2 regions of the Flavobacterium calami genome follow, and region 1 is predicted to be linked to the other one. Evidence: riboswitches for the same ligand, from Rfam matches in the RefSeq annotation. Region 1 holds a riboswitch; the other holds the start of a gene.
What was found. Region 1 has a riboswitch for cobalamin ahead of AAEO57_RS15645 (NAD-dependent epimerase/dehydratase family protein). Riboswitches for the same ligand answer to the same signal wherever they lie in the genome.
Positions count from the first base shown of each region.

Region 1 (3,197 bases):
AATGATGGATATAATAGAAAAAAGTGGTACTTCGCTGGCTTATCCGTCTCAGACTATTTATATGGCTCGTGATATTTCTTCTTCTGATGAAAAATCTGCAGAAGTTTCAGAAATCGTTAAGAAATGGAAAAATGAGAATCAATTGCAATTGCCTAATTTTGATCCCAAACGAATTGAGGAATTAAAGAATAGTATTCAATATCCTGATGAAGGGAGTTTTAGACCTTCTGAAGAATAAAGTCAGGAACTTGTAGATTTTTTCATTTTCTCATGTAAACTTTAATGGGTAGCATAAAGGCAGTTCAGAGAGCTTTCGGGATTGCATTGCATGATTATTTGATTGTTTAAAACTTCGCAGAGCGAGATTTTTAAAATAAATTAAGTTGGTAAAAAATAAAGGGAATATTTTTAAGTTACTAGTTTTAGCAGTTGTATGGTTGCAGTTGGTTTTTTGGGTTAACTATCTTTCAGGAAATGAATTTTTTTATAAAAGGGCACTTGAAAACAGGAAAGAAGAATCTTATTCAGGTATTGTGATTGAAAAATATATTGATTCATCTCAACATTGTACGCCAATGCTAAAATTTACACACAATGTAAGTGTTCCTTTAGAAAATAGTTTTTGGGATGAAGTAGAAGTTGGGGATTCAATAGTTAAAATTAAAGGTCAAATCTATGTTAATTTATATAAAGATAATCAGCTAAAACAAGTATTTAATTATAACATATATTTTCAAAATTTAAAGGAACGAAAATCAAGAAAATAAATTATTTTAATACATTAATAATAGACGGTACCTCTCGCTCACGCAAACATGAACACGCAGATGTGAAAGCACAATCCTCAAACACTAATATTATGCAAATTTTTAATCTCCGCCATAACAAAAGTGCTTTGTGTGCTGCCAATACTTTCAACAGAGCCTAATTTGTTAAAAACAAAATCCTGATAGTGTTTCATGTCCTTAGCGAATACCTTTAAGATAAAATCATAATCTCCCGAAATATTGTAGCATTCTACAACTTCATCAATTTTCATGATATCTTCTACAAAACGGTGGCCAATGGTACGGTCGTGTTGTTTGAGTTTGATATTGCAAAAAACAATAAACCCATGACTGAATTTTTCGTGGTCCAGTAACGCAATATACTTTTTGATATATCCGCTTGTTTCCAGTCTTTTTACACGCTGTAATACGGGTGTAGGTGATAGGTTTACCTGTGTCGCCAGCTCTTTTATGGTGTAACTGGAATTATTTCCGAGGATTTTTAAAAGGAGTAAATCGGTTTTATCAAGTTCTTCCATGGTATAAAAGTCTTTTTAAGTGTCAAAAATACATTTAAAAAAGTTAATAATACTGATTATAGGTTATTTAATAGCTAAATAATCCTATTTTAGGTTTATTAATAGATTATTGATGAATGTAAACTAATTTTGCAAAGAATATAAAACTATTGCAATAGTAGAAATTCTTTAACTATTTATCGATTGGATTAGGTTTTACTTAGCTGTGAATCAAAAGGGAATCGTGTGAAAATCACGAACTGTCGCGCAACTGTAAGTAACCCGAAGGTTTTTATCCAGGTGTTCCACTGCCAAAGCGGGAAGGACGATAAAAACTGTTACAAGTCAGGATACCTGCCTAATCTGTATTGACGATGCTTTCGCGATATGAAGCTTAGGTCAGATCAATGTCTGTAATGCAGATTCTAAAAACCGGTTAGGTTTGGTGTATCCGTATCTAAAGATATTTGTATTTCCCACCTTCTTCTTTTTGCTTAAACATGCCTAAATAGGAAATTGTTTAACCTAATACAGGAATAATTTTATGAAATTTTTAGTTACCGGAGGCACAGGATTTATTGGAGCACGTGTAGTAGTCAACCTGTGGGAACGCAAAATTCCCGTAGTAGTAGCCGATTTGAATCTGAATATAGAATGGACAAAACAAATAGCTCTTTTAAAACATCAAAAAGATTCAGCCAGACTTGCTGAAATGCAGGAGCAAATAGAGCAGACCACATTTATTAATCTTGATGTTTCCAATAAAGAACAGGTTAATAATGTGTTTCTTAAATTTTCAGATATCACACACGTAATTCATTTGGCGTATCTGATGAGTGCCGAAGTAGAAGCCGATCATCATCGCGGCGCTTCTGTAAACATGCTCGGAATGATTAATATGTTCGATATGGTGGTTGACCACAAGCTTTCCCGTCTGGTTTTTGCCAGTAGCGAAACCATATACGGAGCAAATCATAGTGCTTATGGCGACGAAAATTATGCGGTAAAAGAAAGTGATTACTGTTCGCTTGACGATCATTTTTATACCTATGGGGTAATGAAAATGCTCAACGAATTTACAGCTCAAAAATATATTAAAAACAAAGGAGCAAGCATTGCAGCCATGCGTCCGCCAATTGTATACGGTGACGGACGTATGAGAGGATCTGTTCTTTGGGCTTGCGAGTTTGCTACAAATCCTGCACTTGGAAAAAAAGCTAAACTGCCATTCTCAAAAGATTCTCGTGACTGTTGGATTTATGTAGATGATGTAGCCGAGCAGTTTGTTCGTCTGGCGCTGAAAGAAAAACTCAGTCATTTTGCCTATAACAACGGAGGACATTCTGTAACCGCGCAAGAACTGATGCAGACTGTTGAGCGTATCATTCCTAATGCAGAATACGAATTTGACGAAAGTGTATCCCGTACGGCTCTCATAGATCGTTGCGACAGTACACGTCTGGAACAGGAGATCGGTTTTGTCCCTCGTTCGCTGGAAGAAGGAGTGAGGTCTCAGATTGAAGAAGCCCGAAACAGGCAGCTACAGGTTAATTATTAAAAAAATTATATTTTCTAAATACTATATTATATGTCAGGATTTCGCAATACAGTAGTGGGTAGTTATCCCCGTCCGGAAAAATTGGAGGATACCATGAAACGTCCGGTAATGAATCAGCAGGAGGTAGACGATTACATCAACTGGGCTGCAAAAGACCAGGCCAGTCTTGGATTGGATACCATAACCGATGGAGAAGGCTACCGTGAAAATATGTACTATTTCTATCAAAAGCGAATTGACGGTATCACATTTGAGGATATGCCGAAGGTTACATTCGGTACAGCGGGTTTTGGAATTGAGTGTCCAAGGGTAATTGGCGAACTCAAAAATCCGCGTTTTGGTACAGCCCGTAAC
Region 1 covers NZ_JBBYHS010000016.1:115,066-118,262, reverse strand. The annotation lists gene AAEO57_RS15660 (mechanosensitive ion channel family protein) at 1-238, shown strand, start outside; gene AAEO57_RS15655 (hypothetical protein) at 384-767, shown strand; gene AAEO57_RS15650 (Lrp/AsnC family transcriptional regulator) at 845-1,306, opposite strand; cobalamin riboswitch at 1,480-1,661, shown strand; gene AAEO57_RS15645 (NAD-dependent epimerase/dehydratase family protein) at 1,830-2,843, shown strand; gene AAEO57_RS15640 (cobalamin-independent methionine synthase II family protein) at 2,874-3,197, shown strand, end outside.

Region 2 (3,197 bases), on a different contig from region 1:
ACGCCATCGATAATTATTCCGGTTCTACTGAATTAATGCAGCAAATCGCCTACTTTGGAGGTTTTGAAATCATACAAATGTCAAGCGGAATGTTAACGGCTTTCGATAACAATATGATTGTTTTGGTTGATGGCTTTATTTGCAGCGTTGCCTTTTTGATTGCTTCAAAAATAAATCCTGCTATTATTCACAATGCTGTTTTCTGCCACTGCTCAGCTGAAAAAGCGCATCAAAAATTATTGAATTATCTGCAGGCAAAACCAATTTTAAATTTAGATTTGCGCCTTGGCGAAGGAACAGGCTGTGCAATTGCTTTTCCAATTTTAAAATCTGCTGAAGCTTTTTTAAACGAAATGGCCAGTTTTGAGAGTGCAGGAGTTAGCAGGAAATGACGAAATTGCAATGTCAATATCAATTGCAAATTTCAATTTTAAAAATATTCAATAAATGAAAAAAGAACTACATATATTTTTTACATGTCTAATGTTTTACACACGGATTCCCTGTCCGAAAAACATTAACCACGATCCAGAATACTTAAACAAAGCCACACGTTATTTCCCTTTAATTGGATGGATTGTAGGAAGCATTTCATTTCTTGCTTTCTATATTTCTTCTCTTTTTATCTCAACCGAAACGGCTGTAATTTTAGGAATCATAGCTTCAATATTAACAACAGGCGCTTTTCACGAAGATGGTTTTGCTGATGTGTGTGACGGTTTTGGAGGAGGCTGGACCAAAGAAAAAATACTGATGATTATGAAAGATAGTGCGATTGGTGCATATGGTGCGATTGGTTTGGTGCTGTTATTTTTATTAAAATTCAAATTGCTTTCAGAATCTATTTTGCTGTTGTTTAGTCACAATTATTTAATTCTTCTGCTGTTTATTTCTGCTCACTCCGTAAGTCGTCTCGGAGCTATTTCTATCATTTTTACTCATGAATATTCTCGCGATGATGCTTCGAGTAAAAGCAAACCCATTGCAAAAAATTACAGCTGGAAAGAAATTCTCGGTTCCTTTTTCTTCGGGCTGCTTCCTTTGTTGATACTTTCCTGCTTTCAATATCAAATCCTTTTAGTCCTAATTCCGGTTTTCGCAACCCGTTATTTTCTGGCTCGTTATTTTCAGAAATGGATTGGCGGTTATACCGGCGATTGTCTCGGTGCAACACAACAGGTTTGCGAAGTGGTTTATTATTTAAGCATTCTTTTGATATGGAAATTTATCTAATTCGTCATACCGAAACAATTTGCGAAAAGGGAATTTGTTACGGACAATCGGATGTCGATATTGCAGTACCTTTTGATAGTATTTTTGAAAATATTCTTTCTCAATTACCCTCGGAAGCTTTGATTTTTTCGAGCCCTTTAAAACGTTGTGTGATTCTGGCAAAATACATTCAGGAGAACATCAGCACGATTTCTTTTCAGGAAGATCATCGTTTAAAAGAAATGAATTTTGGCGACTGGGAATTAAAACCATGGAATGACATTCCGCCTGAGCAGCTCAATCCGTGGATGGAAGATTTTGTAAAAATCAAGGCTTCAAATGGGGAATCTTTCATTGAATTACACGAAAGAGTCGGTGATTTCTTAGCCGAAAAAAAGACAAAAAAAACAAACTCCCCCTTGGTTATTGTTACTCATGCCGGTGTTATAAGAAGCTTTTTATGCCATCACTCCGGGCTTCCATTAAAAGATGCTTTTCAGAACAAAGTTGACTTTGGAGAAGTTATCAAAATAGATTTTTAAAAACTTTTTTTATTAGAAAGTAAATACAAATTTGAATTTTACACTTATTTAACTTTATCTTTGCACCCAATTAAGGTTGTGTTTTTATTACAAAAACACATTAAAAGGGAATCAAGTCACTGATTTTAAATTATTTAAAATCGAAAATCTTGAGCTGTACCCGCAACTGTAAGCTTAGTTCTTTTTAAAGAATGCTTGTTGTTATCTACAAACCACTGTCATAATGTATGATGGGAAGGTAAACAGCAAGACGCAAGCCAGGAGACCTGCCTTATTAACAAATATCGAACTCTCGGGAAAAAGAGTGTAGAAATTATGACTTTAAAAATACGTTTTGCTTTTTGCTTTCTGCTTTTGTGCCAGATTATTTCGGCGCAGAATGACTCTGTTATGAAACTTAAAGAAGTTATTGTATCAGACATTAACCTCAACAAATACTCCAGCTCCCAGTCGGTTCTAAAACTCGGTGATTCAATCATCAATAAAAACAAAGCATTGCTAACCGATTTGCTAAACTTCAATTCCACACTTTACTTTAAAGAATATGGACGAGGAATGCTTTCTACGGTGTCTTTCAGAGGAACAACCTCATCCCAGACAGCCGTAATCTGGAACGGAATCAACATCAATTCACAAATGAACGGCAGCACTGATTTTAATACAATTTCAGGTTCAGATTATAATTCGGTAAGTGCAAAAGCCGGAGGAGGCAGCGTTATTTATGGCAGCGGTGCAATTGGCGGAACGGTACATTTAAACAACGATTTGGACTTTTATAATCGTTTTGAGAATAATTTAAAACTTGATTACGGAAGCTTTAATACAATTGGAGTTAATTACAAAACTAATATTTCCAACAAAAAATGGAGTGCGCAGATTGGTTTTTCCAACAACAGTTCTACAAACGATTATAAATATGTGAACAAATACACCTGGAAAGGCGAACAACGCTGGAACCGTAATGGTGAATACAATATTTTCACAATGAGTGCCAATTTAGGCTATAAACTAAATGCAAAAAACACTCTTAAACTGTACAGCCAAACCTCAAACACAGACAGAAATACTTCTTTAATCACAGAAACCGAAACTCCAAGTAAATATATCAATGGTTTTAACAGGAACTTATTAGAATACGATGGTAATTTCGGTAAACTCAATGCGAATTTCAAAACAGCATACATTTTTGAAAACTATCAGTACTATGCTGATAACTCTACCAATAATTATACATACGGAAAAACAGAAAGCTTAATTACAAAAGCTGGTTTGGGTTATACTCTTTTTAAATCAACCCAGATAAACGGGATTTTAGATTACAACAAAACTACAGGAACAGGCAGCGGTTTTGGAACCAATACCCGCGAAATCAGTTCTGCCTCTTTATTGGTAAAACAGGATATTTCTGCCAACTGGAAAAATGAATTTGGAGTTCGAAAAGAA
Region 2 covers NZ_JBBYHS010000014.1:36,131-39,327, forward strand. The annotation lists gene cobT (nicotinate-nucleotide--dimethylbenzimidazole phosphoribosyltransferase) at 1-392, shown strand, start outside; gene AAEO57_RS13860 (adenosylcobinamide-GDP ribazoletransferase) at 448-1,233, shown strand; gene cobC (alpha-ribazole phosphatase) at 1,218-1,754, shown strand; cobalamin riboswitch at 1,811-2,042, shown strand; gene AAEO57_RS13870 (TonB-dependent receptor plug domain-containing protein) at 2,070-3,197, shown strand, end outside.
Region 2: it holds a riboswitch for cobalamin, as region 1 does, so the genes downstream of both, AAEO57_RS13870 (TonB-dependent receptor plug domain-containing protein) here and AAEO57_RS15645 (NAD-dependent epimerase/dehydratase family protein) in region 1, are expected to answer to the same signal.